DNA from 3 places in the Paenibacillus sp. FSL R5-0473 genome. Region 1 is predicted to be linked to each of the others. Evidence: riboswitches for the same ligand, from Rfam matches in the RefSeq annotation. Region 1 holds a riboswitch; each other region holds the start of a gene.
The links. Region 1 has a riboswitch for S-adenosylmethionine ahead of mmuP (S-methylmethionine permease). Riboswitches for the same ligand answer to the same signal wherever they lie in the genome.
Positions count from the first base shown of each region.

Region 2: another riboswitch for S-adenosylmethionine. It lies ahead of MKY28_RS01235 (methionine ABC transporter ATP-binding protein); the one in region 1 lies ahead of mmuP (S-methylmethionine permease).
Region 3: another riboswitch for S-adenosylmethionine. It lies ahead of metA (homoserine O-acetyltransferase MetA); the one in region 1 lies ahead of mmuP (S-methylmethionine permease).

Region 1 is NZ_JBBORL010000003.1:6,049-16,588, forward strand. Features, by position in the region: gene MKY28_RS31420 (helix-turn-helix transcriptional regulator) at 1-202, opposite strand, end outside; gene MKY28_RS31425 (VOC family protein) at 290-733, shown strand; gene MKY28_RS31430 (VOC family protein) at 962-1,486, shown strand; gene MKY28_RS31435 (methyl-accepting chemotaxis protein) at 1,977-2,882, shown strand; gene MKY28_RS31440 (spore germination protein) at 3,031-4,743, shown strand; gene MKY28_RS31445 (spore germination protein) at 4,782-5,882, shown strand; gene MKY28_RS31450 (Ger(x)C family spore germination protein) at 5,879-7,081, shown strand; SAM riboswitch class I at 7,152-7,253, shown strand; gene mmuP (S-methylmethionine permease) at 7,346-8,758, shown strand; gene mmuM (homocysteine S-methyltransferase) at 8,736-9,803, shown strand; gene MKY28_RS31465 (ABC transporter permease) at 9,887-10,540, opposite strand, start outside.
Region 2 is NZ_JBBORL010000001.1:240,778-251,317, forward strand. Features, by position in the region: gene MKY28_RS01195 (metal ABC transporter permease) at 1-862, shown strand, start outside; gene MKY28_RS01200 (Cof-type HAD-IIB family hydrolase) at 1,552-2,301, shown strand; gene MKY28_RS01205 (DUF456 domain-containing protein) at 2,356-2,796, shown strand; gene MKY28_RS01210 (putative polysaccharide biosynthesis protein) at 2,858-4,486, shown strand; gene MKY28_RS01215 (DUF2515 family protein) at 4,686-5,972, opposite strand; gene MKY28_RS01220 (thioredoxin family protein) at 6,115-6,459, shown strand; gene MKY28_RS01225 (COX15/CtaA family protein) at 6,759-7,697, shown strand; gene MKY28_RS01230 (Cthe_2314 family HEPN domain-containing protein) at 7,863-8,579, shown strand; SAM riboswitch class I at 8,709-8,850, shown strand; gene MKY28_RS01235 (methionine ABC transporter ATP-binding protein) at 8,977-10,011, shown strand; gene MKY28_RS01240 (methionine ABC transporter permease) at 10,012-10,540, shown strand, end outside.
Region 3 is NZ_JBBORL010000001.1:3,922,535-3,933,074, forward strand. Features, by position in the region: gene mqnC (cyclic dehypoxanthinyl futalosine synthase) at 1-248, opposite strand, end outside; gene MKY28_RS17025 (trans-sulfuration enzyme family protein) at 478-1,650, opposite strand; gene MKY28_RS17030 (PLP-dependent transferase) at 1,647-2,834, opposite strand; gene metA (homoserine O-acetyltransferase MetA) at 2,859-3,776, opposite strand; SAM riboswitch class I at 4,013-4,136, opposite strand; gene corA (magnesium/cobalt transporter CorA) at 4,588-5,523, shown strand; gene MKY28_RS17045 (HRDC domain-containing protein) at 5,594-6,595, opposite strand; gene MKY28_RS17050 (ROK family protein) at 6,772-7,650, opposite strand; gene MKY28_RS17055 (MOSC domain-containing protein) at 7,723-8,409, opposite strand; gene MKY28_RS17060 (phosphodiester glycosidase family protein) at 8,440-9,546, opposite strand; gene MKY28_RS17065 (5'-3' exonuclease) at 9,552-10,445, opposite strand.

The sequences.
Region 1 (10,540 bases):
GCTGCATCTGTTGCAGCAGTCGATATCCGCCGTAGCGTCCATATTCGACATAGATGGGCGCACCTAACTCTTCCAATGAAGTGATATCTCTTAACGCGGTTCGTTTGGAGATCTGGAACTCCTGCATGAGATCTTGCAGGGTGAACTGTTGTTTTTGATTAATGAAGCGCAGCATCTGGTTCATACGTTCTGATTTTTTCATATCAAACCCTCTTAATGGTGCCATGTATTGGCACCTTTCGTTGTTATAGTGATAAGTGTAATCCAATAGGAACAAGGAGGCAATATAATGAATTTTGAAGTGATACCATTTTTGTCGATGAACGGGGATGCGGCGGCAGCCATTGCTTTTTATGAAGAGTTTCTGGGCGCCAAGGTGATATTCAAGAAAAGTTATAAAGAGATGAAGGAAATGAACCCGGGTTTCGAGTACCCTGCCGGTCAAGATGAGTATATTACACATTCGGTGCTGGAGATTGGGGTTAACAAAGTCATGATTGCGGAAGAAGCAATGGACACGGAGAGAGCATGGCAGCTGGGGAACAGCACGTCACTATGTATTCAGTCCAAAGATAAAGATACCATCGATCAACTGTATCATTCTCTGATGCAACATGAGGGTGTGAAGGTACTAGTACCGTATGAACAAAATGAATTCAGCCCAGGTTATGGGATTGTACGGGACCCATTTGGCATTGCGATTCAGCTATGTGTCACTGTACACGATTTTTAAAATGAGTTCAGGCCCTCGGTTAAGCACTCGGTATATAAACCTGTAACTAACTTAAAAACATCAAAAAAAGAAGAGCCATGGATATCATGCGCTCTTCTTTCTTCGGTTTCTATACAAGGTTGTTCGAGCAACCGATGGTTATAGCGGACCCCTTTTCGTGTAAATCATATAGGTACGGATGTCGCTGTGTACAAGCAAGTTCAATGGATAAAGGAAAGAAGGTATAACATGATTACGAGAGGAATTGACCATATTGGAATAACTGTACCGGATATGGAGCAGGCGACACTATTTCTACAACAGGCGTTTGGAGCTCAACTTGCCTATGACCATATAACGCCGGATGATCCCCCACAGGAAGGACCCGAGGCAGAGCGTAAATTAGGACTGCGTTCAGGAGCAAAGGTTATTCATATTCGGATGTTATCGCTAGGGGAGAGCGCCAGTATAGAGTTATTTCAGTACGCGAATACAGCGCAATCGGAGCCAGTTAGGGCATCAGATTACGGATTGCAGCATATGGCGTTGTATGTGGACGATATGCAAGAAGCTACACGACACTTCAAAGAAGCGGGCGGGGTGTTGCTAACAGAGCCTGGGGCGTTGACCGGTCATATTGAAGGTGGGGAAGGCAATCAGTTTGTGTATGGAAGAGCACCTTGGGGGATGCTGATCGAGCTGATCTCCTATCCTGCGGGCATTCAGTATCCGAATCACAGTGAAACGAAGCGCTGGACACCACGAAAAAAATAATAAAGATGAGACTGGATAAGAAACAGGACGATGCACGACAAATCGTTCTGTTTTTCTTGTATATAGGGGTTAAACGGTTATTAAAAAACAGAAATTATGTTACAAATACGTTACAAATACAGAAGTGTATACCTCTTTGCCTTATGTTACGATACGTACTAGTAGATACAGAGATATTTTACGGATAAGATAAGTTATAACGTCTCTTTTCTGGACGATGAACATGCTCCGAAAGTATGTTGATGGAAGCCTTTTATCCAGGATTTTGAAGAAGCATTGAAACGAAGGAACAACTATATATTTTGACTGAACAGGGTTGCAATAAAAATAAATGACAACAGGTGATCCAAAATGCTGCAAATCGGGTATCCATAGTAGAGCCATCTAGAACCTGATGGATACATATGTTGTTATGATCGTTTTTGCTAGTTAAATAAAGGCTGTCTATTATGGAATGAACTGTGGGGGTTATCAAGTGTCTATATTAGATATGGAAAAGAAAGATGTTGTCACCGATGCAATGGTCATCAAGGCGATGGAGAAAAGTCTTGCTATCATTCGATTTGATCTGGATCGCCGGGTAACCTACGTGAATGAAGTCTTTGCCCAGACGATGGGATATACGGTAGATGAGATGTACGGCATGAAGCATCAGCAACTGTGCTTCGGTCAATTTGCAAATACTCCGGAATATGATGCTTTTTGGAATAGCATATTTAATGGTGTCAGCTTTCAGGACAAGGTTGAACGCAAGGATGCAAAGGGGAATTCCGTATGGCTTGAGGCGACATATATGCCGGTGTACGATGAGACAAATCAGAAGATACTGGGTGTCTCCAAAATCGCCACCAACATTACCAACCGTCAGAACAACATTTCGGTCGTAGTGAATGAGCTGAAAACGATGTCCCATGAACTGAATGGGCAGGCAGATGTAGGCATTGAACGGAGCCAGGAATTAATGTCCAGTATCTCCTATATCTCAGAGGTGTCAACTTCTAACCGTGCAACGTTAACTCATTTGCAGGAACAGGCCGGATCGATTCAGGGCGTGGTACGAACGATACGCGAGATTTCGTCTCAGACGCAACTGCTCGCGTTGAATGCTGCCATTGAGGCTGCACATGCAGGAGAATACGGACGAGGATTTGATATCGTGGCCAAGGAAGTTAAGAAACTATCTGCAATGGTGGAGAGTTCGATTAATGAGATTCGTGATAGCGTGACTGGAATAACGAAGGAGATTGGTAATATCACGGGTGGTACCAAAAAAGTAGAAGAATATGTGGAGCAGAGCCAGAAGCAGATTGAGATCGCATTGAATGATTTTACAGCAATTGCTGCTTCAGCTCACTTGTTGGATGCCAAAGCGGAGCATGTGACCAGAATCGTATAACAATATATAGTAATAGCGGTTCCTTGCACAGGAACCGTTTTTTTGTCGTTCAGTACTCAAAAAAACGGGAATTATTGTGATCAAACGGGGACACAATACTTGGGAATACCTGCAGCTATGTCATGCAGAGAAATGTTGGGGTGGGAACATGTGGTCAACAATTGTATCCTACGTGCCGGATTGGTCCATATGGATTCAGGCATTCTTGGTCTTCATCATTCCAATTGGTATTACATTGAGCATGCGCTGGATCAATGCTGCCATTAAGCGCGGAAGCTTCTCTCGTTCGAAGCCATCGTCCATATCCTCGAAGGATATCTCGCCAGCAGCCAAAGGGCAGGGTGAAGGGACCGAAACAGGCCACTATGCCAATATTAAATTAACCGAAAAGTACAGCATAAATCTGACGAGTGTGAAAGAAAGCTTTGGACTCAATGCAGACGTGCATATTCGGGAATTTATTATTAGGGGAACGAATACACGGGCTGCGGTCATTTATACCGAAGGCCTGGTAGATCAAGACTTAGTTGATGATCACTTGATTACACCGTTGATGTTCGAAGGTGTTCCCCTACTTAAGCAGGAGGGTTTCCTTCATCCAGACAACGCACACTTACTGTCGGCATATCTGCAAGATCAATTACTTCCTGTCAGTCTGGTTGAGGAGACGAAGTCCCTCCAAGAACTCGCAGTTGGTGTGTTGTTTGGGAAAAATGCACTGCTGGTTGATGGTTTGCCAGGTGCTTTATTAATTGGAGCTCATAAGATCAAAACAAGAGGTATGAATGAACCCTTGTCAGAGGGACTGCTTCGTGGGCCTCGTATTGGTTTTACAGAGCAATTAAGCGATAATACAGGCATTTTACGTCGTTATGGAAGTGATCAGAGCCTGTTTATTAAGAAGTATGAAGTGGGTTCACGGATCAAAAAAGATTTGGCGATAGCCTATATTCAGGATATTGCCGATCCAAATCTCGTTGCAGAAGTATGCAAGCGAATCGAAGAGATGGATATGGATTCAATGCTCGAATCAGGTTATGTGGAACAACTCATCGAAGATAATACGCTGAGTCCTTTTCAGCAGGTACTGAATACGGAAAGACCTGACCGGGTGATGGGTGCCCTTCTGGAAGGCCGAGTGGCAATTTTGTTGGATGGAACGCCATTTGTATTAATTGTACCGGTGACCTTTAGCATGTTGCTTCAGTCTCCAGAGGACTATTATGAACGCTGGATTCCCGGAACATTTTTGCGAGTGCTTCGTTTTATGGCCGCGATGCTGGCATTGCTTGCTCCTGCGCTCTATATCTCGTTTATCTCGTTTCATCCGGGTCTTATTCCAACCAAGCTAGTATTGACGATTATTGAAACGCGTACTGGAGTGCCATTCCCCTCAATTATTGAGGTACTCATCATGGAGCTTTCGATTGAGATTCTGAGGGAGGCTGGGATACGCTTGCCCAAACCGATTGCGCCAGCGATGGGTATCGTAGGAGGTCTGATTATTGGACAAGCAGCGGTGCAAGCGGGAATAATAAGCCAATTTCTGGTCATTGTCGTTGCGGTAACAGCCATCTCTTCCTTTACGATTCCGGTCTATAGTGCGGGATTAACGCTAAGGATTCTACGATTTGCCGCTATGTTCAGCGCAGCCGTACTCGGATTGTTTGGCGTGGTTATGTTCTTTCTGCTTGTGTGTACACATCTGGCACGACTCTCAAGCTTTGGCGTACCTTATGTTGCACCAGCCGTTCCCTATCACATGAATGAATGGAAGGATTTTGTTATCCGTGCACCGCTAAATATGATGAGAATGCGTCCCAAAATGACTAATCCGATCGATGATGATCGGAAAAAATAAATGGAATTCCATCTACTGAAGGTCTGGAGGTGAACTAAGTGAATGGCTCCCAAGGAAAGCTAACCACGACACAGGCCGTTGTAATTATTGTCAATTACATGCTTGGTGCCGGGATATTGACACTACCTCGAACGACCAGCAAAGCTGTCGGAACACCGGATGTCTGGATTTCCATTATCCTATCTGGATTCATTATCATAGGTGTGGGAATAATTCTGGTTACCCTGTGTCGCAGATTTCCGGAGAAAACCGTCTTCCAGTTCACCCGTGAGATTACGGGCAGCTGGATTGCTTACATACTGGGATTGTCTATGATTATGTTTTTCATAGTTATTGCCGCATTCGAAATCAGAGTTATGGCTGAAGTGACTGGGATGTATCTGCTCGAACGTACCCCCACCTGGGCGATTGTGATGGTCTTCATGTGGATCGGTGTATATATGATTTCAGGCGGGCTTGGCGTTATCGTACGCGTGTTTGAGATCATCCTTCCGATTACGATTATTATATTTGTGATTGAAATTTTGCTTAGTAATCAGCTATTCGAGATTGGCAATCTGAGACCCGTCCTCGGTGATGGGATTATGCCCGTTTTCCAAGGGTTGAAGCCTTCACTATTATCTTATACGGGCTATGAGGTGATGTTAATCATGACTGCCTATATGAAAAATCCGAAGAAGAGCAATAAAGCGATGACCTGGGGGATACTCATATCCACTATTATCTACTTGATCACGGTGGTGATGGTTATAGGCAGTTTATCGCTCGATGGCATCAAAACTCGAACTTGGCCAACGCTGGATTTGGTAAGAAGCTTCGAAATTCAGGGTTTGATATTCGAGCGTTTTGAATCCTTATTGCTGGTCATCTGGATTATGCAAATCTTTTCGACTACAGCAATTACACATTACTGCGCTTCAGTGGGTATTCGTGATTTGTTTCGTTCCAAAAAAATCAAAGGCATCATGTACGGCCTGCTTCCGTTCATTTATCTGACAGCAATGATACCCAAAACAGTGGATGATACTTTTGCACTAGGAGATATGCTGGGCAATGTGTCCGTATTTTTGTTTGGCATTTTACCTCTGGTACTACTGTTGTTAAGTCTGATTCGCAAAAAAGGAGGCAAGCATGCATGATTACATTCCGTATGTTGTTACGCTTAGCCACTGTATTATGCATTCTCTTAACGATATCCGGATGTTGGAGCAGTCGGGAGATAGAGGATCTAAGTGTCTATGTCGGTCTTGGAATTGATATCGGTAAAGAGACAGAATTTGAGAAAGACATCGCAACTCAGGGAGGAGCGTATTCCAAGCAGAACAATTTGACGGCCACGGTACAGATTGCTCCCGGTAATTCCAGCAGTCAGAAGAGCCAACAATCCGGTTCGCCTGCTTCTGGTAAAACGTCCTATTCCAATGAACAGCTTACCGGAGATTCCTTGCTGCAAATCTTTCGTCAGTTTGCACTGAGACGAGATCATCCGCTCATCGGACATCATCTGAAGGTTATCGTTGTGTCCAAGGATATCGCCAAAAAGTATGGTCTGGACCAGCTGCTGGATTTTGTACTTCGGGATAACGATATTCGTCCTAACTGTCTGGTGTTGATTAGCCATCATCGCGCTGTTGATGTACTGACTTCAGATGATCCTTCCCGGATTCCAGCCTTTTATCTTACAGGCATTACCAGTAATTCGTACTTGTCCAATAAAATCCTGGACCCCGTTCTACTCTCCAAATTAGATGCACAAATGCAATCCGGTTCCAGCTTTTTGCTCCAGAATGTACTGAACTCCAATGGAGAGGACAAATTCTCCGGTGCCAGTATCTTTGATGGGAAAACGACCAAATTCATCGGGGAACTCAGCCAAACGGATCTAGAAGGGCTATCGTGGATCAGACCTAAAGAAAAAGGAGGTATCTTGAAGACATACAATAAAGCGGGATTCACTGTTGTATATGAAATGAAGAAGAAAAAAACAACAATAATTCCAAAAGTGGTTGGCGATGATATTTCATTCCATGTGAAGACTGAATCCGAAGGCTGGTTGATGGAGGATTGGCGCGCTCCCGAGGAAGAGGAAAAAGGTGCGTATCTCAGTGAATTGGAAAAAGAATTTGCTGAACTTGCCAAACAACAGATTCGACAGTTGTTATACAAACTGCAGCATACCTATAAAGTAGATGTTGCGGATTTTCGGGATAGCTTGCGTATCAAAGAACCTAAAACATGGAAAAAAGTCAAAGACGATTGGGATAAAATTTTTAGCACCGTGCCGATCACGTATGAGGTAAAGACCACCATCACGAATCCGGGGTCTTCCACCGAATAGCGAGGTGTGCCATTTAATATTTAAATGTTGACACATTCATGATAGATCGCTATATTAGTAAAAAATCATTTTCTTATCCAGAGAGGTGGAGGGACTGGCCCTTAGAAACCTCAGCAACAGATCTGAAGGATACTGTGCTAATTCCAGCGGGTGAAAGCCTGATAGATAGGAGCGTTTGTTTTTATTTGTCAGTAACGGCGCACTCTTTAGGCAGAGTGGGTCTTTTTTGTTTTTTCTGGATGAAGAAGTAGGGGAGCAGCAGGTATGGAGAACAACAACGACAAAGGGCATTTTCAGCGGAAAATGCAGGCACGGCATGTGGTCATGCTCTCTCTCGGAGGAGTCATTGGAACGGGATTATTCCTCAGCTCAGGTTACACCATTCAGCAGGCGGGACCACTGGGAACCATTCTGTCCTACCTGATCGGAGCCATCGTTGTATATCTGGTGATGCTCTGTCTTGGTGAACTGTCTGTTCATATGCCAGAGACGGGAGCATTTCATAGTTATGCAGCCAAGTATATTGGACCGGCAACAGGCTACACGGTGGCTTGGTTATACTGGTTAACCTGGACTGTTGCGCTTGGCTCCGAATTCACAGCCGCCGGATTGCTGATGCAGCGCTGGTTCCCATCGGTGAACGTATGGATATGGAGCGCGGTTTTTGCACTGATGATCTTTCTGTTCAACGCTCTAACGGTGAAATTTTTTGCGGAATCCGAGTTCTGGTTCTCATCTGTAAAAGTAGTGACTATCGTAATTTTCATTATTATCGGTGGCGCAGCCATGTTTGGTATTATTCCCATGGCGGATTCTGAACCGGCTCCATTTCTATCGAATATTACCGCATCCGGGTGGTTCCCTCATGGAGCTACAGCGATATTGATGACCATGCTTGCTGTAAACTTTGCCTTCTCAGGCACCGAGTTAATCGGCATTGCCGCCGGGGAGACGGAGAACCCGGAAAAGACGATACCAAAGGCTATTCATACAACGCTGTGGCGTTTGGTTATTTTCTTCATCGGAACGATTATTATCTTGTCGGCCTTGCTGCCCATGTCGGATGCCAGTGTACTGGAAAGTCCGTTTGTAGCGGTAATGGAGCGGGTGGGTGTACCCTATGCAGCAGACATTATGAACTTTGTTATTCTGACGGCGATTCTCTCTGCTGCCAATTCAGGCCTATATGCTTCTTCACGGATGCTCTGGTCTCTGGCTGACAAAAGAACGATCTCTCCGTGGTTTGCCAAATTGACCAAAAGCGGAGTACCGCTGAATGCACTTCTGATTAGTATGGTGGGTGGTGCGCTGGCATTGCTGTCCAGTATTATTGCGCCAGGTACGGTGTATATTACGCTGGTTTCCATTTCAGGTCTGGCTGTCGTTGCGGTATGGATGAGCATCAGCGCTTCCCAATACATGTTCCGCAGACAATATATCCGGGAAGGACATGCGGTCAAAGATCTGGTCTACCGCACACCACTGTATCCGGTGGTACCAATTGTTTCATTTATATTATGTCTGGCTTCATGCATAGGTATTGCCTTTGACCCGACACAGCGAATTGCTCTGTATTGTGGGGTTCCGTTTATCGCATTATGTTACGCTGCTTATTATCTGACAGAACGTGTGAATAAGAAAAGAGGAAAAGTACATGACGCAAGAACAACAGACTAACCCCATAGAACAGATCCTGCGTGAACATCCAGTCATGATTCTGGATGGAGCGTTGGCTACGGAACTCGAACAGCATGGATGTGATCTCGATGATCCACTATGGTCTGCTCGTGTGTTGCTTGAGAATCCGGATGTTATTGTTCAGGTCCATGCAGATTATTTTCGAGCAGGAGCCGACTGTGCGATTACATCCAGTTATCAGGCGACGGTGGATGGCTTCCGCAAGAGAGGAATCGATGAACAGGCAGCACTTGAGCTGATCCGCAAGACGGTGGAGTTGGCTGCTCAGGCGAGAGATGCCGTATGGGCGGAAGTGCAGAGTGATTTAGTAGGGAGAGAAAGCTCAACAGGTCAGCTTGTAGAAGCTCCTTCGGTACGTGCCGAGACGGTGGAGAATGAGGAGCAAATAACAGAACGTACAGTAGATCACGAAGGAGATTGTCTTCGTCCACGTCCAATTATTGCCGGGTCCGTTGGGCCGTACGGCGCCTATCTGGCGGATGGATCAGAGTATGTGGGACATTACGCCGTGTCGGATGAGACGCTTGTCGCATTTCACCGTCCGCGTATGGCGGCGCTAATTGAAGCAGGTGCTGATATTCTTGCGTTTGAGACGATTCCTTCCTTGCAGGAAGCACAAGTGCTGGTTGATTTACTGAAGGAGTTTCCTCATGCGTATGCTTGGCTATCCTTTTCTTTAAAAGACGGGACAAGCATCAGCGAGGGTACGCCACTTGAGGTATGTGCACAGACGTTTGGCTCCGAGCCGCAGATTGCGGCGATTGGCCTGAACTGTGCTCCGATGGAAGTGGTAACGGAAGCAGTGGGTATTTTGCGCCGTACCAGCGATAAACCTGTTATTGTGTATCCGAACTCGGGAGAGACGTATGATGCAGCAACGAAGACGTGGAGCGGACAGGGGACCTGTGGTAGTATGAGGGACGCATCGGAGCAGTGGGTTGCTGCGGGCGCGCAGATTATTGGCGGCTGCTGCCGTACTACGCCACATCAGATTGGTGCACTTGCGAAGAAATGGCGGAATTAGTTCATATCATGATAACAAGCCCTTCCACATCCTATAGAGGTATGGAAGGGCTTGTTTTATTGTGTTAAGGCATTCTGATTACATTATTCGATAACCAGCATACGTGGCGATGCTTCCCGAATGATTCTCGAAGAGAACCACGAGCCAAGACTGGCTGCAATGATGCTTAGACAGGTGAACAGTACCATTCCACCCCAATGCAGGATCAGTGGAAGCTGTACGATACCATAACCGGAAAGGACCATTTCAAGTAGAAGAGGCAGCAGGTATACGCCGACGAAAATACCCAGTATGGCTCCCACGGAGGACAGTATGAACATTCCCATGGAGAGCGACAACCGGATTTGGCGAGATGTCATTCCCAGCGATTTGTATATCCCGTACGTTCTGCTTTCTTTACGGATATTGATTCTACAAGTACTGAAAATAATGATGAACGTCACAATGATAAAGAGCAATCCGATCAGGCTCATCGGATAGATCAGGATGTTAGCGGCTTCCGCGTAAACCGAATCAAGCAAAGTCTTCTGAGTGACTACCGAAGCAAAATCTTTAAATTGCTCATTTAATTCAGAGGCAACCTTACCCGCTTGTGCCATATCGTTCACATTGATGAAGATAACATCAAATTCACTATAACTGGGGTTCACACTTCTCATGGCATCAATGGTGATTCTGCCTGAAACAGACATGTTGGCGATCGCCTGATAGATGCCTGTGATGAGGAATGTACGCTT
Region 2 (10,540 bases), on a different contig from region 1:
TTGGATTATCTTAACGGCCGTATTGGTTTCTTCCGCCTGCGCCATCCTCGGTTGTTTTCTGATTCTGCGGCGAATGGCTCTGGTCGGTGATGCGATCAGCCATGCGGTCCTCCCTGGTATTGCGATTGCTTTCCTGTGGAGTGGTTCCAGAGATTCGTTATGGATGCTACTTGGTGCAACGGTGTTTGGACTACTGACGGTGTTCTTCATACAGAGTTTACAGGCGGGTGGACTCTCGTCTGATGCCTCGATCGGAATTGTGTTCACAGCACTCTTCGCAGTAGGGGTCATTCTGATTAGTCTGAACGCCCAGCATATTGATCTGGATCTGGATTGTGTCTTGTTTGGTGAGATCGCTTATGTACAGTGGGATACGCTAACCCTTGGGGGTACGGATGTCGGGCCGAGGGCGGTCTGGATGCTAGGTATCACTTTACTAGTCATCCTCGTCGTCATTGGGCTGTTCTACAAACAGTTCAAGCTATGTGCCTTCGATCCGGCGCTGGCTGCGGCCTGCGGCATTCCAGTAGTGTTGTTCCACTATCTGCTCATGGGACTCGTTTCGATGACGTCCGTAGCTTCATTTGAAAGTGTTGGTTCGATTCTCGTTGTGGGCATGTTGATTGTACCTGCGGCAACGGCTTACCTGCTCACAGATCGTCTGGGCAAAATGATTCTGTATGCCGTCCTAATCGGAGCAGCATCCTCGGTTGGAGGTTACATCATGGCATACGCCCTGGATGCTTCCATTGCGGGCTGTATGGTAGCTGTTGCTGGAATTCTGTTTGTTCTTGCACTGCTGCTGTCACCGAAACATGGCATCGTACTCCGTTACGCTCGTCGCAAATTCGCGGCAAGGTAATGGAAGTTTAAGTAGATAACAGGTGAATAAACAAAATTTTAAGAAGCCGTCTGCATCGCAGGCGGTTTTTGCGTGTCTGGTCGTATTACTTTTACAAGGGCAACCGGATATAAGATATACAATATAAATTGATAATGTAGCGTCATCTTGCCGATTACGGGTTATTTTGTTGCATACAGATGATCTGTGGTAAAATGTCGTTAGCTGTGACGTCCGGAGCGTCCGTTGTTACGGGTGCCGGGCGATCTTGTTGTGAAAGAATGTTTAAAATAGATAAAGAGAACCTTTAAGTTGAACTGCAGAACCATTGTGGAACGGAGAGGGCAGAAAGGATCTAGAGAAGGGAAATTTGTTTATGAATTTTCTTTCTTGAAGATAGGTGTTATGAGGTCTAAATACACAGGTGATGTAGTGAAGGGGGCGGAATCGATCTGAAGAAGCGATAGCGTTCGCCTTTGTCTCCGAATTTCTAACCTTTAAGAAGAGAGAATCTAGAAAATTTGGAGACAACAGCGATCGGAAGACGATCCGTACACGTAACGGTTACCTCGTATAATCTCAACACACTAAAGAAAAAGGTAATTCTAAAACAAAGATACTACGACTCGAAAGGTTTTCTGCCCGCGTAGTGCCTGAATGGATATCCATGAGTTCAACTTGGAGAGAGACAACCTAGGAGGAAATACTGTATGAGTGAACTGAAATACAAATTGCTTGCATTGGATATGGATGGAACATTACTTAACGATAATCATGAAATTACACAGGAGACCGCCAAGTGGATTCAAATTGCCATTCGTCGGGGTGTACATGTGTGCCTTTCCACAGGAAGAGCCGTATTCCACGCCATGCCTTATGCGGTCCAGCTTGGGCTGGAGACACCGATGGTTACTGTTAATGGTAGTGAGGTCTGGAAAGCCCCGCATGACCTGCATATGCGTCATCTGATGGACCCGGCATTGATTCGCAAAATGCAGGAAATTGGTGAGAAATATAACAGCTGGTACTGGGCATACTCCGTGGAAGAACTCTTCAATCGTGACCGCTGGACGGACAATATTGAAGGTCTGGAATGGTTGAAATTCGGCTTCAATACGGAAGTGGATGAAGTGCGTCACCAGATCATGATGGAACTGCAACAAATGGGTGGTCTGCAAATGACCAACTCCTCACCCGTTAATATTGAGATCAACCCTGCCGGCGTATCCAAAGCCAGTGGTGTAGCTGAAGTCTGCAAGCTGCTGGGCATCGAGATGTCCGAAGTTGTTGCTGTCGGAGACAGTTTGAATGATCTGGCTGTCATTGAGGCCGTGGGTCTTGGTGTAGCGATGGGTAATGCGCAGGAGCAGGTGAAGGAAGCGGCTGATCTGATCGTAGCGAGTAACAATGAAGACGGCATCGTCGAAGTGATCCGTGAACATATTTTGAAGGGGGAGTAACCTTTGCTCGCAACCGTTGCCTGGATTTTAATTGTGCTGCTGTTTGCAGTGGGGATGGCTGGAACAGTATATCCCATACTGCCTGGTGCTGTAGCGATTTTCTTCGCGTTTCTGGTCTACGGCTGGTTCTTCAGCTTTGATCCGTTTGGTGTGTGGTTCTGGATCATTCAGATTCTGATTGTTGTTGTGTTGTTTGTGGCTGATTATGTCGTCAGTGCATGGGGCGTGAAGAAGTTCGGTGGCTCCAAGTTATCAACAACGCTGAGTACCATTGGTGTTATCATTGGCCCATTTGTCATTCCGGCATTTGGACTGGTGCTGGGACCATTTATCGGTGCATTTATCGGGGAACTGATCGGAGGGTCTTCACCTTCCAAAGCGTCGAAAGTTGGATTTGGTTCCGTTGTGGGGCTATTTACGAGTACTGTGATGAAAATTATTTTGCAAATCGTCATGATTGTTCTCTTTATTATCTGGGTGGTAAGATTCGCCTAAACGTTCAGGATTAGCTTCAACGGGATGCACGTCCGGTGTGGAGGAAAGAAGGGGAATTCGTTTGTCTAAGAAAGAAACATTCATTAGGGGTACGCTCATTCTGGCGGCCGCTGCGCTGATCGCAAGAGTACTCGGATTGGTCCAACGGGTGCCGCTGGAGCATATCCTCGGCGATATCGGTAACGCATCGTTTACCATCTCCAATACGGTATATTTAATGCTGTTAACTGTAGCAACGGCGGGCATACCGAGTACACTTAGTAAAATGGTATCGGAACGTTATGCGCTCGGACGCGCGAGTGAAGCCCAACAGATCTACCGTGCAGCCCTGATCTTTGCCGCTGTGGCCGGGGTAGTCATGTCTGCTTTGTTGTGGTTCGCGGCACCTTATTATGCTACGTATGTGTCCAAAGTACCGGAGTCGGTCAGCGCCATTCGCGCCTTGGCTCCAGCGTTACTACTTTTCCCGGCTATTGCGATGATGCGTGGATATTTCCAAGGACGCGGCAACATGACAGCGGGTGGTATTTCACAGATTGTGGAACAGTTCGCCCGTGTAGGTACAGCCGTTATCGTGGCTTATGTCATGCTGCAATGGAATTATGATGACCAGACGATTGCTGCGGGTGCTTCATTTGGTGGGGTATTAGGAAGTGTGGGTGCCTTTGGTGTCATGCTGTACTTCACCTTGAAGCTGCGTCGTAGCGACCGTGCGGCCCAATTGAATTACGAGCGTGCAGAGCAGTTACCGATGCGAGGTATCTACAGTGATATCTTCAAGCTGTCTATTCCAATTGTACTGTCTTCACTTGCGGTGCCAGCCATTAACTTCATCGATTCATCCCTTGTGGTACCACTGCTTAGTGGTCAGATCGGGCTCGAAGAAGCGACAGGCGTCCTTGCGATCCTCGGGGCGAAGGCCCAAAGTATTGCGGGGATTCCTCCGATTCTGGCTATCGCTTTGAGTCAATCGTTGGTGCCTGTCATTTCAGCAGCATTTGCCCGCAAGGATGAAGCGCATCTGAAGAGTCAGGTTACACTTGCGTTGCGCATTTCGATTCTTACAGGTATGCCGATTGTCATTGCACTTTGTGCGGCAGCGTATTCTGTTAACGGATTGCTGTTTACCAATCTGGATGGAACGCCGATCATTGCCTTGTTAACATTCGGTACCATTTTCCAGATTACGATGATGACCACCAACTCTATTTTACTCGGGGTAGGGAAACCGCGGATTACGATGATCAGTGTCGCAGCAGGTGTTGTGATCAAACTGATCGCAAGTCTGATTCTGGCGCCGATCTTCGGCATTTACGGCATCATTATTGCAACGGCCCTCTGCTTCTTGGTCATCACGTACCTGAATCTGCGGGTCCTTCGCAAAATCGTTGATTTCTCCATCATGGGAGATCGTTGGAAAGGATTTATCATTACAGTGTTGCTTGCAGCAGGTGTAGGATTTGCAACGAACTGGATTGGCAATACGATCTTTGGACTGTTCCTGCCAGCGCGTGTATCCTTCTTGCTTACCTGCCTTGTGGTTGGTTTGCTTGTTGTGGTGGTGTATCTGGTTCTCATGGTTGTGCTGCGTGTACTGCGCAAGGACGAGCTGGGCAGTTACCCCCGTATTCTGCAAAAAATTCTTCGTCCACTTATGCGTCTTCAACGTGGAGCTGGGCAAAGAGGTTAAACATGCAAGGAGCATCATTCATGCTCCAATATTTTGTGAAAATAGGATACAAGCTCTGTCTGCTGTTAAGCGGACAGGGCTTTTTGTATAGTTAGGGAATGCTAAGCGACTGAACTCGACATTAGCCCCGCAAGTGAGGATTAGCGGTACATCGGGTATCACATCATCCGTCTTTGCCGACTCTATGTGTCCTTTAGCATTAGTGTGTGATGGCTTTAGCATCATGAGCCAGTGCTGTTTTCAGCATGCCATACCGGTGTTCGTGACTCATCTCAAACAGCCATGGGCGACGCGGTGCCGTCAGATAACCGAGACTATCCCGAGTCTGAAGCCAGTCATGTCTGGTAATCGGTTCATAAGGCGTGTCCCCCCATACGGAGAGCAGTTCCGGACTATATAATCGTTGCCCTTCTGGAAGCCATTCCTCATCCAGTAACGCCTGAGCGTATAATGTATGTTCACCCGCCTCGTCTTCACGATTGGTAAACAGGTCAGGCCAATATTCAGCGCGCGAGCCACGATGGGGAACCAAACGTGCGAACTCCAACACTTGTGTGTGTACTTGCTCCACGCCAAACAACAGAGCATATAGGCCTTTGCCAAACATGATTCGCTCATCCAGTTTGCCAAAATGTTCAATGACGCGTCCTGCGAGTCCTGCTCCCCGTCCAAGAGGAAAGACGATATGATTCAGACCGGCCAGATTATGCAGATGGAATGCGGGTCTGGATAGTACCTCTTTTTGAAAATAAGGATGCTGCACCACCCGGCTCTCGATATAGTTCTGCTCATTAATAATTAATGCCACACTTAGCAGTGAACTGCATCGTTCCAGCCAAAAGCGTTCCCAAAACGGCGTCATAAACGTCGATACGTGAAAGTGCGACAAGAGATGGAAACAGCTACGTCCGATCCGGCGACTGTTCATATACAGCAGAAGCTGTGGATATGCATCCTGGAAAATGAGTGCATTGCACCGCTCCAGCAGCCGATACATATGCTCGCGATCGCTTTGATTTTGTAGATTATGCATTAAGTCACCCTGAAGATCTGTCATGTGATATCCGCCGTTGCGAGAGACCATATGGGCCAGTAGTGCCCAATGCAGTTCGGGATATTGCTCATAACATTCCAGATAAGCTGCCGTGCGAGTAATATTACTCCGATTGTGCTCTTGAGTCAGTGTCTTAATCTCTTCCAGAATGATGCAATCTTCTTCGCAGACGAGTGCGCTTTGAACCTGGTCCGTGCGTGCAAAAGATTTGTTGCTGGCAGGTAACAAACGCTCCACCTCAGACTGTAAGGCAGCTGCCGTATCTGTATCCCACTCGATGTCACGCAAAGGGTGACGAAGCTGTGCAGAAGCTTGCCATGCAGCCTGTTTGCCACGCCAGATTTCCCGGGCAGCACCCGGAATGGAACGGACCATCTGCAGGAGGGACCCGTGATGTTGTTCGCTGGAAGAATCGGTTCTGGTGGAAGTCATGATGTGACATCCTTTCATGATGTTCTGGGTTTAATTTCACAGACCATGTGGTTTATTCTAAGTATGCGCTGATTATTTGACTTCCACTCGCCAATTTGCTTCACTTAGGGTAAGACAAGGTACAGAAAGGGAGATGAACCGAATGGAACAGATTACTTCCAAACCGGCTTTTGATGTAGCCATCCAATCCCCACGTTTGACGATTGCAGTATTCAAGGCAGACTGGTGTGGTGACTGCAAATACATCGATCCGTTTATGCCTGAGGTTGAAGAGAAATATGCACGTGAACTGACCTTAATTGAGGTCGACGTGGATCAGGTTGGAACTGTTAGTGAAGAGCAGAATATTCTTGGCATTCCGAGCTTTGTGGCGTATACAGATGGCCGCGAACTCGTACGGTATGTGAACAAGCTGCGCAAGTCGAGAGAAGAGATTGAGCAGTTCCTGGATCGCGCAGTTGAGGTGTACAACACGATCCATAAATGATAATAAAAGTATGACAGGTTCATGTTGTAAAAGGGTATAATAAAAAGAACGCCATTTCTCTTGAAATAGGGAAATGGCGTTTGTGTGTTCGACACGTTCTATGTAAGAAACGTTTCTGTACATATCCCAAATGACCTGTGGGTCATTATTTCACCAGACGTTAACATTTTGTCACAAAGCGCGACGTCAATGAACATTTTATCCGGTATAATGAATTTAGTTGTGAAATAAGTGTCAAAGTACCGAAACAAGCGGAGAATATTCTTCGCCATCTTAAACCAACAGCGGGTGAGAAAAAATTGAAACACTTAACTTTGTTTAAATGGTTAACCGTATTAACCTGTCTTGTCATGTTTCTGGCCACTTTTGGTGGAGGCATCGTAACCAAAACGGAATCAGGCCTTGGCTGTGGAACAGAATGGCCTTTATGTAACGGAAAACTCGTTCCCGCACATACTGTGGCTTCACTCATTGAATATTCCCATCGCGCTGTAAGTGCACTGGCTGGACTGTTGTCCATTGCCTCGTTTGTTGCTTTTCTGCGGTTTGGCAAGTCACGCCGTGACCTGCAATTGTTTTCTTTCTTAACTCTGGTATTTGTTATCGTCCAGGGAATCATGGGGGCTTTTGCCGTTGTCTTCTCCCAATCTTCAGCAGTCATGGCACTGCATTTTGGTTTTGCACTGATTGCTTTTGCGAGTTCTCTAATGATGGCGCTGGGCATAAGGCAGGAGGCCAAAGATGGCGGATTGGAGCGCCTGAATAAATACCCTCGGGTTAGCAAAAAATTCAGGAATCTGGTCTGGTTCTCCACCATTTACACATATCTCGTGGTATACACAGGTGCATTTGTGAGTCACACGGATTCTGCCGGTGGATGTTCTGGATTTCCTCTTTGTAACGGTCAGATTATTCCTGAGCTTTCGGGTGGGGTAGCGGTTGCTTTTGCTCACCGTGCAGCAGCTGCGTCGCTCGTGATTGTTATCGCAATCCTGGGTCATTTCGCTTACCGTAATCATCCGGACAACAAGGAAATGCGTACTCTGGGTGTGGTATCCGTTGTTCTTATTCTGATGCAAGTAGTCATTGGTATTTTCATGATGGTGACAATGAACCGTCCGGAAGTATACATGTTCGTAGCTCTTGCTCATATGCTGGATATCGCCATATTGTTCGGAGTCTTAACGTATATGAGTTTCCTGGTGTACAAGCTACATCGCCCGGCTAATCGTTTTTAAATATGAAAGTCCACCATCCAGTGATGTACATCATTGGACAGGTGGACTTTGTTTGATGTCAGAGGGATCAGGGCAACCTATGGCAAGCAGCAATTACACGGAATGGATGATGTGTTACGTTTACGGTGATGAATTCTTGTTGATTTGGAAAAGAGGAGGTTAGATATGCTGCGAACGTTGTTGGGGGAAAAGCCACGTATAAACGAAGGTAAATTGAAGGCAGCGATGGACGCAATGGCGCATACGCTTGAGCTATTTCAACGACAAATGCATGTGGACCATGATCCCACGCATGACTATCGGAAACTGTATGTGTGGACTCAGGGACTCATCTCCTCACTGGATGAACTGGAGCAAAGCTGTTTCGCTGCTGCTCATTTTCGTAAAAAGGTCGTTGCAGGATCAACGGATGATATGACGCCGACTGAAAAAGCCGAGTATGCTCGGTATGTGTATTTCTACAAAGATGGCTTTATCCGCTGCTTTGCCATTCTGGATAAAGTCGGCACGGTATTAAATGAAATATTCCAGTTGAATACTTCAAATACCAAAGCGCATTTTTCTTATTTTACGGTGTTAAGGCAGTTCGACTATGCGAGGGAACATCATGATCTTGCGTTGCTATTAATACAGATCAAGGACTCTTATCGTGAACCGATGAGCAAGCTGCGCAAACGACGTAATATGGAAATTCACTACATGAACTCAGAAATGCACGATGACCTGTGGCAGTTACATCAGACCTTGCAAGGTAAAGTGAAATTGGAGGATCTGAATCAGCATGTGCAGGAAATGCGTCAGGGCGTCGATATGGTCTGTGAAACGTTAACAGCCTCTTATAGTTATATCAATAAAATATGGAAAAGAAATAATTCCCTTTGACAAATCGGAATACTTGGAATATACTGAGTTTCAATCGAATGTTACACGGATATAATTGATATTTCAAAAGTTACGTTCACATTATAAAGCATAAACTACATGAACTTATAAAATCCTACAACAACATATTTCTTATCGAGAGCGGCGGAGGGACAGGCCCGATGAAGCCCGGCAACCGATTTGTAACGACATGATACATGTATCATTCGTTATAGATGTTAGGTGCTAATTCCTACAAAATGGTGCAAGACACGATTTTGGCAGATGAGAAGGTATATTCTTTCACGTGAAGAGCCCTCTTTGTATCTGCAAAGGGCTCTTTTTTTGTACTTTAAGGGGAGTTTTCCTTTAGATCGGGTAAAGATACATGTAGGTGGTTGGAAAGGGGCAAGTGCGATTGATTGAATTAAAAGGTTTAACGAAAACGTACGGCAAAGGGAAAAAATCTACAACAGCGTTATCCGAGCTGAATTTGAGCATCCAAAAGGGTGAAATCTACGGTGTGATTGGCCATTCTGGAGCGGGCAAAAGCACATTGATTCGCTGCATTAATTTGCTGGAACGGCCTACGGAGGGTGAGGTATGGGTCGACGGAATCAACTTGACTGAACTGAGCAAAACCGAATTGCAGCAACAGAGACGCAAGATCGGGATGATTTTTCAACACTTTAATCTGTTATCTTCGGCAACGGTATATGACAATGTAGCTTTTCCACTAAAGCTTGTGAATACACCCAAGGAAGCTATTGATCGCAAAGTGAAGGAAATGCTCGCACTGGTTGGTCTGGAGCACCATAGCAGCAAATATCCGGCTCAATTATCGGGTGGACAGAAACAACGTGTAGGGATTGCGAGAGCACTTGCAAGTGATCCAAATGTACTTCTCTGTGATGAGGCTACTTCGGCACTTGATCCGCAGACGACAAATTCAATCCTGAAGTTATTGCTCGACATTAATGAAAAGTACAACCTTACGATTGTGCTGATCACACATGAGATGCATGTCATTCAGAACATCTGTGACAAGGTGGCTGTCATTCATCAAGGTGGCATTGTGGAACAAGGACCTGTAACAGACGTGTTCCTGAAGCCGCAGCATGCGATTACGCGGGACTTCATGATGCGTGACCATGAAGCTGGACTTGCTCTGGAAGAGACCGCTCTGGCAAATGCAGGCGTTGAATTGCAGGCAGGTGCTGCTTCCAAACTTGTGAAGATATCCTTTCTGGGTAACAAAACGTATGAAGCGATTTTGTCTAGAACGGTACGTAAAACAGGCGTGGATTTTGCCATCCTGCAAGGTACAATCTCTACGATCAAACAGGTTCCTTATGGGCAGCTGACCGTTCGGTTCGAGGGTGATTCAAATGCGATTGATCGGACGATATCAGAATTAACCGCTGAGGGACTTGATGTGGAGGTGCTTCGTTAGATGGATTTTTCAACCGTACGTTGGGAAGAGGTTGGTAAAGCTTCCATAGAGACACTGCAAATTTTGGGTGTATCAGGCTTGTTTACCGTTATCTTAGGTTTACCGCTCGGAGTACTGCTGTTCATGACAGCCCGATCTGCTTCGATTAAGTCACGGGCAGTGTACACTATACTATCCCTGATTGTGAATATTTTGCGCTCAGTCCCATTTATCATATTGATTGTTGCTCTTATTCCATTCACTCGTATACTCGTCGGTACAGCTACGGGGGTGCTCGGCGTTATACCTCCTTTGGTGATTTCAGCAGCTCCTTATTTTGCTCGATTGGTGGAGACGACGTTGCGAGAAGTTGATCGTGGTGTCATTGAAGCGGCACAGTCGATGGGTGCATCGACCGGACAGATTGTAAGACGGGTGTTACTGCCTGAGGCACTGCCTGGACTGCTTGCTGGTATAACGATCACCATTGTTACGCTTGTCTCCTATACGGCGATGGCGGGCATGGTTGGCGGTGGAGGTCTGGGAACAC
Region 3 (10,540 bases), on a different contig from region 1:
CCTTCATCCGAACCAGGTCTGCGGTAGAAAGCACAAAAACGGCAGTACACATCACACACGTTTGTGTAGTTGACGTTACGCCCAATTACAAATGTTCTGTATGGTTCAGGGTGCATGCGTTTCATAATGACATTAGCAGCTGCCCCGATTTTGTCCACTTCATTCGATTCAAATAGCTCAATCGTGTCTTCCAAGTCCAAACGTTCGCCCCGAAGGGCTTTATCTAAGATACGGTCTACCGTACTCATCGTAAAAAAGCCTCCCTCATGAAGAGAAATTATATAACGATCCGTCCCAACTTGTTCAAGAGAAGCAAGTTCTGGTGGCAACATCGTATTTCTGTACTCCACATATCGTAACACAGGTTACATGTGAAAAAAAGCACCTTATGTACAGGTGCTTTAAAAATAAGTAAAAATTTTTACATATGGAAAAGAATTAGTTCGAACTTAAGTGATACGCATCGGCGTATTCGGGCTAGGATTCCTGAAGTGCTTGCTCCAAATCTACAATCAGATCTTCGATATCTTCCAGACCTACAGAGAAGCGCAGCAACCCATCTGTAATGCCACGGTCACGGCGAACCTCAGCCGGCATTGCCGCATGAGACATCATCGCTGGGTAGGACAGAATACTCTCCACAGCTCCCAAGCTTACAGCAACAATGGGGAGCTTCACCCGGTTAAGAACTGCTTTTGCACGATCACCTGAACCGACGTCAAATGAAACGACAGCTCCATATCCTGTGGATTGGCGCTCATGTGCCTCACGGCCCGGATGTTCCTCCAGTCCAGGATAAAAGACAGCGGTAATATCACTGCGCTCATTAAGCCATGCCGCCAGTTTGGCTGTGCTTCGTTCACTATGAGCCATGCGAGCCCCCAAGGTTTTCATCCCGCGCATCAGAAGCCAGGATTCTTGTGCCCCGAGTACAGTCCCGAGTCCATTTTGCAACTGTTTCAGTTGTACGCCAAGTGATTCCGTGCGAGCAACAGCTAACCCTGCGAGTACATCACTGTGACCTCCGAGAAACTTCGTAGCACTATGTACGACGATGTCCACACCAAGCTCAATTGGACGCTGATAGTACGGTGTCATAAAGGTGTTATCCAGAATCGTGATCAGGTCATGTTCCTTCGACCAGTCAGTTACGGCAGCGATATCCGTAATTCGTAGTGTAGGGTTGGACGGTGTTTCCATATAAACTGCCTTGGTGTTTGGCTTGAGTGCCGCTTTTACTTCATCTATATTGGTCATGTCTACAAAGGTTGTCTCGATCTGCATACGGCTTAATATGGAAGTAAGCAAACGATACGTACCTCCATATACGTCTTCCGTTACAATCATGTGATCCCCTGCGGAGAACATCATGAACACGCTGGATATCGCGGCCATTCCCGATGAATAGGCGAATCCTCGTGCACCGCCCTCCAGCAGTGTGATGTAATCTTCCAAAGCCTGACGTGTCGGATTACCCGAACGACTGTAATCATGTTGAGGCGGATTGAAGATATCAAAATGATGGAATGTTGATGCTTGGTAGATCGGTACACTGGACGCTCCAGTCGTTTTGTCAATCTCATCTCCAAAATGGAGCAATTTGGTATCAAATTTTAACTCGGATTTGGGCTTGTTGTTGGACTCACTCATGAGTGCACGCCTCCTTCCACTTCCTGTTGTGCAACTGTCAGAGCATTGCCGAGATCTGCAATCAGATCATCTGCATGTTCAATGCCTACGGAGAACCGGAGCAAACGGTCATCCACACCTACGGCTTCACGAATTTCAAGCGGAATATCCGCATGAGTCTGTACTGCGGGATAAGTCATGAGTGATTCAACTCCGCCGAGACTTTCGGCAAAAGCAATGAGTTGGATATGACGCAGCAACGGTTCAACATAACGTGCATCCTTCACTTTGAAAGAGAAGATACCTGTATTACCCGTGGATTGTTTGTTCTGTATCTCATACCCCGGGTGATCGGATAGACCTGGATGATACACTTCAACCACCGCTGGGTGCTCAAGCAAGTATTTGGCAATAGTAAGTGCATTGTGCTCATGACGCTCCATGCGAAGAGCCAGCGTTTTCATACCTTTCATCAACTGGTAGGAGTCACTTGGAGATAATACCGCTCCAATGGAATTATGCAGGAACGCCATCTCAGCAGATAATGCCTCACCCTTGGTAATAATTAGTCCGGCGAGCACATCATTATGTCCACCCAGATATTTGGTAGCGCTATGAATGATGATATCGGCACCCAGTTCAATCGGACGTTGGAAAAATGGAGTCAGCAACGTGTTGTCAACAATGGTCAACAGGTTGTAACTTTTCGCCCAGGAAGCGACAGCTTCCACATCTGTGATCATCATCAACGGATTGGTTGGTGTCTCAATAAATACAGCTTTGGTATTCGGCTGACGAACATTTTCCAGTGCTGCAATGTCATTTGTATCCACATAACTTGCGGTTACACCGAAACGGGACAAGATGCGTTCAAGCAGACGATAGGTTCCGCCGTATAGATCCAGCGATACAATCAGATGATCCCCTTGACCGAACATGGCAAAGATGGTTTGTAGCGCGGCCATACCTGAGCTACAGGCAAATCCTGCATCACCGGACTCCAGCGCTGCGGCCGCCTCTTCCAACACTTTGCGAGTTGGGTTGGTCGTACGAATATAATCAAACCCCGTGCTTTGTCCAAGCTTCGGGTGGCGAAACGCAGTGGATTGATAGATCGGAAAGTTAATGGCGCCTGTAACCGGTTCATTGATGGACCCAATTTGTGCTAAGCGGCTTTCGATTTTCAACTTGTTGTTGTCTTCCATTGCTGCATCCTCCTGTAATCTCGATTAGATTTGCGGGCCAATATCGTAAGGTGTTTCTTGATACACATAGTAATTGAGCCAGTTAGAGAATAATAAGTTGGCATGAGCGCGCCAAGTAGCTGGTGGCACACGGGAAGGATCGTCATTCGGATAATAATGTCTAGGCAATGCGATATCCAACCCTTTAGCTGTATCCCGGTCATACTCCCACTTTAATGAGAACGGGTCATACTCGGCATGTCCTGTGGCAAAAATCTGTTTGCCGTCTCTGGTAGCAACCAGGAAGATCCCCGCTTCCTCAGATTCAGCCAAAATCTCTAATTTCTCATTCTTTTCAATATCTTCGCGTCTCACTTCCGTATGACGGGAATGTGGAACGTTGAATACTTCATCGAATCCACGCAACAACGGAACATGTGGTTTGTTGATGGTATGTGGGAAAACGCCAAAACACTTTTCATCAAGTGCAACCTTGGGTACGTCAAAATGATGGTATAAACCTGCCTGGGAAGCCCAACATATGTGGAGGGTTGAAGTCACATTGGTTTTAGTCCATTCGAAGATCTCCTGGATTTCATTCCAATAGTTCACGTCTTCGAAATCCATCTGTTCCACAGGGGCGCCCGTAATGATCATTCCATCGAAACGACGGTGTTCAATCTCATCAAAGGTTTTATAGAACAGATCCAAATACTCCTGAGACGTATTCTTCGACGTATGGGATTTGGGATGTACGAGAACGACATCCACCTGAATAGGCGTGTTTCCCACCAGACGAAGCAATTGTGTTTCGGTCGTTTCCTTTGTGGGCATCAGGTTTAATATAGCGATACGGAGTGGACGAATATCCTGCTGATATGCAGAAGTTTCATCCATGACGAAGATATTCTCTCCTTCAAGTACTTCTTTTGCTGGTAGCGTATCGGGTATTTTGATTGGCATAGTAAGTCTAACTCCTCCTTGTGCATAGATAGATGCAGCCACCCCTGGCTTGATGTCTTCACATCAATACAGTTATAGACTGCCTTGAGCTTGTAAAAACATTGAATTGCTCTTTCATCCAACGTTACAAACAACCTCAAGTTCCTTAGCGAAAATCACTGCTGAGAAGTCGGGGCATATGACAAAGACCTTCCTCGGATTTCGAGAAAGGTCATATGTAAAATAGATATGCGCCTCTCTCATCTCTCAGTTACAACAGTGCCACCTGACACTTAGTCGCTGCAAGAATTAGCACCGTGCGGTATACCGCCGGTTGCCGGGTTTCATCGGGCCAGTCCCTCCACCTACTCTTGATAAGATTTCGCTGTATTAGATTGTAATTAAATATGGTTCACCGTCTACTTTATTACATTAATGCCCTCACGTCAAGATGCAGTTCGATGTCTGCTTCCCAGATCGGAACCGTTCATCATCCGTTGTCATACACTGCCTCAGGGCGCGAAATAGACACATTTTTGCGCTTGAAAGCACCTTGTACCAGCGGTATACTAAACAAGGTGTTATAAACCCTTATGTGAGAGGTGACATATTAAATGGATGGCGACCCGAGGCCTGACTGGCAGCCGAATTCCGACAAACTGCATAGAGAACTGACATCAGCATGCCGGCAGCGGGACGTGACTTCCGTTTGATTATATAGTGAACGCAGCCCTGATCTCCAGGCTCCGCTGCCGACCGGCTGATTTGTTCTTTTTGCGCCCATAATGATAATATCCGCCAAGTTGGCGGGTGCAGAAGGAGTAGATTAACGATGAAAATCCGGTTGGTAAACAACGGTGTATTTATTCCGGTGGACGACATTCAGCAGGCGCTGACTCCACCAGCGGAAGGATTTTACTGGATTGATGCAGACGTAGACGATTTGGCGGTACTTCAGCCGCTGTTCTTGATGCATGATCTGGCTGTAGAAGACTGTCTTAGTGACGAAGAACAACGTCCGAAGATTGAAATTTATGAGAACCATTATTTTATTGTGATTAATAGCATCCGTTTTGATGATGAAGAGATATTTCTACGTGCGGTCAACTTATTCCTTGGCAGACATTTCATTATTAGTGTTACCAAGCACAAGATCAGCGAATTGCGCACACTGAAACCGATCCTGTGGGAACAGGAAATCAGTACACCGGATCGTCTGCTGTATTTGCTGGTTGACTTGATTGTTGATAATTATTTCACCGTAGGTGACCGAATTGAAGCACGAATCGAGAAGCTTGAGGAAGACATTCTGATGCACACCAAAAAGTCACATTTGAGTGAAATTATCGGGCTGCGCAGTGAGATTCTGTGGCTGAAGAAAGTGCTCGGACCTCAGAAAGAGGTCATTAATACACTCAACAAAAAAGATCTGCGTCTCATCGATGATCAACTGCAAAAGTATTTCAGTGACATCTATGAGAATGCCGTAAAAATATCTGAAACCTTTGAGACATATCGCGACCTGATGGGCAACTTGCGAGAAGCCTACCAATCCAGTATTGCGAACCGGGCGAATGAGATCATGCGTGTATTTACCGCCATTACCACGGTCTTCATGCCGCTGACGGTCATTACCGGTATATACGGCATGAACTTTACGAATATGCCAGAGCTTAACTGGAAATACAGTTATTTTGTTGTGATTGGCCTGATGGTTACCCTGGGCCTGAGCATGTTCTTCATTTTCCGCAAGAAAGACTGGGTATGAACTCGTATGAAATAAGAAAGACGAAGCGCTCCTCCGGGAGAAACGCCTCGTCTTTTTTCATTTCTGATCATTAACCAACATTCTTCTCTGTCTCTGCGTGCCGACGGAAGCGGATTCGAATCATGCGCAGTCTTTCATAGACCTGCTCCAGACTTCCTCCATCGGGTTTCTCTCCTCCATACACCTTATGTAATACTGGCTTCAGGAACGTATCTCCCAGCTCCTCATACGCACTCCATACGGCCTCTTGTTCGTTCTCTGGCATCACTGCCAGCTCCACATCAAGAAGACAATCGGTGTCATAACCTTCGTGATCCAGTGCCTCTAACAGCTCAACCAACTCGCGTCGGGATAATCCGGATCGATTAACAATCTCCTCTAACGTATACCCTTCCTTCATGCCTTCAAGCACCTGCTTACGCGTGGTGAACTTATCAAGTTCCTGCTTGTACTTCTGCTCTCTCTGCTTGTATAACCAACTCTCATACTCTTCTTCCTTCAGCGCCGTGTATACCCAGTCCAGCGGGAATGTCGTTGAACGTTCCAACCCGTTTGTAATCTCCATCCATTCCGTACCATACTCAGTTGCTTTGCTCTCTCCTACGCCCGGAAGTTGCATCAGTTCATCCAGCGATTGCGGAACAAAGGCACTGATCAAACGCAACAGACGATTCGTTGCAATAAAATACGGTGCCTTCCGGTCAGACACAGCTCTCTTCCTGCGCCATGTGCACAGATCCGTATATAATTGCTCATTGCCGTATAACTCACTGTAACAATGGAGCCGCTGTCCACCATAACTGCGTGACTTCAGATCATCATTCTCATGAAATAACCCCTGCAACTGCGGTCGGTACCCCTCACTCATCTGTATGGCAAGCTGATGACGGTAAATATGAAGCAGCTCCTCCCAAGAAGTCCCTTCATACCAGATGCTGTCCTCACGCTCTCCTTCCTCGTAGCGACTCCATCCCAGCTGCCAACTATCTTCCTCTTCCCCAATCCATAACTGTGCATACTCTGCATTCTGATCTGACATTCTGGACAATCTGTTCATGAAAATGACTTCCATTTTCGTTCCCTCCCTTTGAATATTCAGCTTATACGAGTTAAAGATGCTACCTATAGGCAGCACAAAAAAACACCCCTCCTGCAAAATCCATGCAAGAGAGGTGCTTCCTCATTAACCGTACTATGCTGTTGCCCATATCATACCACAATGGTAAAATTCGTCAATCCCTTAATGACCTACTTATTCAATGCCAACTTGGCAAGCGCCAGTGAACCACACAGACCCGCATTGTCACCAAGTCCTGGTGAAACAACATACTGGTCAATGTCGGATTGAAGTGCCGGATGCTGAACGTATCCAGCCAGCAACTCCTGCAGTTTGCTACGAACCATCGGGAACAGGTGCTCCTGCTTCATTACTCCTCCACCCATGACAATTTTCTGCGGAGAGAGAATCAGAACATAGTTCATCAGGGCGTGTGCCAGGTAATGTGCTTCGATCTCCCAAGATTTATGATCTGCAGGCAGTTCATAAGCCGGTTGCTCCCAACGTTTGTTAATGGCTGGACCTGCTGCAAGGCCTTCGAGGCAGTCACCATGATACGGACAGAAACCCTCGTATGTATCCTCCGGATGTCTGCGTACAATGATATGTCCCATCTCTGGATGTGACAATCCATGGACCATTTTACCGCCAACCACAGCACCTGCACCAATACCTGTACCCACAGTGATATACAGACAGCTCTCAAGACCTTGTGCAGCGCCCCAGGTTGCTTCTCCAAGTGCCGCACCATTCACATCCGTATCAAATGTCATCGGCACATCAAAATGCTCCTTGAGCTTGCCAATCACGTTATACTGTCCCCAATGTGGTTTAGGTGTTGTTGTGATATAGCCATATGTTGGGCTTCCTTCAATCGGATCAATCGGACCGAATGAACCTACACCCAGAGCTTCAATGCCTTTGCCTTCAAAAAATGAAATCACTTGAGCCATGGTCTCTTCCGGTGTTGTTGTTGGAAAACTTACGCGTTCCAGAACTTCTCCGTTTTCTGTGCCAATACCACATACAAATTTGGTTCCGCCTGCTTCAATTGCGCCTAAGATCGTCATGTTAGTCACACTCCCAAGTTAGTTTAAAAAGGAATTCGAATTGCTTTACTTGATGACACGATAATTACCCTGCTACTTGTTCTCCAGCTTGGACAATCGTTTCATTAACGTTTGCCTCCAGCTGTCTGACAGCGCAGAAATGGCCAGCAACGCCTGAATACCTTCGACATTTTCTTTCCCCTGATGCATGATTCGATTGGCTTCAAGAACCGTCATTGAGGCTGGATCGGTGCTGATCCGTCGAAATATCGATGAAGGCCTTACCTCACCTTCTTGCAGTACACGAAAGTAAAAGCCGGTATATCCACTCTCCTGAAAATAAACAGGCAGCTCCTTATAGTCATACCTCGCACCCAGCTTGAAGCAAGGTTGTCTGGGCTGACTGACCTGCACTGTGGCTTCGCCCAACTCGTACACATCACCAATCCGTACGTCTTCTTCGGCACAGCCTTCAACCGTCAGATTTTCTCCACAAGCTCCCCAATCCAGCTTGCGATCCATCAGTTGTTCGAGCACCGGATAACGACTGTAATCGTATACACAAACGGCTTTGTCAGGGCCGCCATGATGCACCAGATCCGCCTGCGCGTCCCCTGTCATTCCAGTGAATGACAGGAAAACCGCGTCGGATACAGGATGTTTCACAATGCCGCTCAGCACTTCACGCTTCTGCCCAGGGAGCGGCCGCGGCAGTCCTACATTAATGGCCAGAACAGCTGTATTGCCCTCCCCTGGCTTTCGATCAGATGTGAGTGTCATTTGCGTCATACCTCCTATAATCACTTTCTTTTAACGCACAGAGCCGCCAAATACGAGTGTATTACTCAAGAGCCGACCTGGAGAAGTCAGCATTTTGCCCCCGGCATACATACCCGAGGAAGCACCGCCATCCAGATTCATGGCCTGTTTGGCGCCAAGCTTCTGCATCACCGCTGCCCACTCCTTGATTGTTGCTCCGGAAACGGTAGCCAGCATAACAGAACCGTCCGCCATGATCGCAATACCACTTCTGGCTCCGGAAGCATTAAGAATCTTGGCATCCTTGAAACCTTCGCTCGTCGGATTGACAGCTACCTTACCGTCTTTTACCAGACGGGGTCCTGCCCCAACAGCAGTCACTACATCTTGCCAAGGGATCTCTTTGCCTGCTGCGTTCGTATACTTATAATTCATTTCTACGGTCGAACCAACGGTGAAACGGTCCGAAGAAGACTTCTGATTACCTGTGAAAACCAGTACCGAGCCATTCTTAGGAATCGCTACATTTGTATTGGGCACTTTTTTGGTCACGATACCTTTCTCCATGACAACCGCAGTGCCACCTTTGAATCCGACTGTGGCACCTCGTTCAGGCGTATACAGCATCGTAATGCTTGCGTTCGCTGAAGGTGTTCGATTAATAAAGGTTGCATACCAACTCCGTGATTTACCTTTTGTATCCGTTACTTTACCTGTCAAACTCACCTGAAGTGAATCCATGATCGCCGAGCCGTCTTCCTTAAATCCGATGGATGTTCCGTATCTTCCAATATGTATGACCTTACCATTTGCTATTAACATACCGTATGGATCTGGTGCTCCGTTATATGCTTCAAAAAATGCTCCGTTAATGGCTGCTTGCGCACCATAGGCTTTCACAATCGATGGCAATGTTGCCGTCTGGCCAACTTGCTTCTTCGCGAGTCCCACGGTAACCGGTGTTCCCTTTGGAATCGAAACGGTCTGTACGGTAAAATTACGTCCTGCTGCTTTTACTTTCTGTACTTTGGTGTTAATTGCTGCTTTGGCATCCACTGTCTGTGGTGCACTTACTGCTCCCGAAAGAATTACGGGCAAGGCCAGGACGAGGGCCATAGCCCCTGTCCACCACTTTTTGCCTGTTCGTACGTTATTCATGTTGCTCACCCTATTGCCACTCCCATCCAAGAGCCAAGGCTCTTCATCTCAAGTTGTTCAAACTTGTCCATCACCATATCCGGATCAAGACGCAATTCACAGATATCCAGCGCACAGGCAACCGGAACAGCACAATGAATCTCTGCCAGTTTGCGGGACAAATGAAGCATGTCCAGATCATTCTCAATCTTGTTACGCACCGAAGGGGTCAGTTTATCCATGTTGCTCAGAATCCCTTCAATGGAGCCGTATTCCTGTACAAGCTTCAACGCTGTTTTCTCACCAATTCCCCGTACTCCGGGATAATTGTCGCTGGCATCTCCCATCAGACCCTTCATGTCAATCACTTGACGAGGTGTCAGTTGTTTCTCAGCCATGAGCGTTTCAGGGTTGTACACCATGTAGTTGCCATGGCCTTTTTTCATAATAATGATACTTGTGCGGTCATTGATCAGTTGCAACATGTCGTGGTCACCCGTCAATACCATAACATTCATATCGGTCTCTTCGGTATAATACTTCGCAAGCGTCCCGATGCAATCGTCGGCTTCGAATCCTTGTGCACCTATATTCGGAATACCCAGGCTATCCATGACTTCACGAATCAGAGCAAATTGGGGAATCAGGTCATCCGGAGCTTCGGCCCGGTTGCCTTTGTAGGCTGCATATTCTTCACCTCGGAACGTCTTACCGCCCATATCCCAACAACATACGACATGACTTGGCCCAAAAGTCTGAACCGCATCCCAGAAATAACGGATAAATCCGTAGACTGCGTTGGTAGGCAATCCTGCTTTTGTACGTCTGATATATCCGCTTGCAGATGTCGCATAAAAAGCACGGAACAACACCGCCATACCGTCTACCAGCAACAAAGTAGGTTCATTACGTTGATTCACTTGAATTTGTTCTCTCCTATCTAAATCTAGCATATAAAATATCGAAACTAATTCTATCATTATAGCATAGTTCCGCCAACCATCGTTCAGCCAAA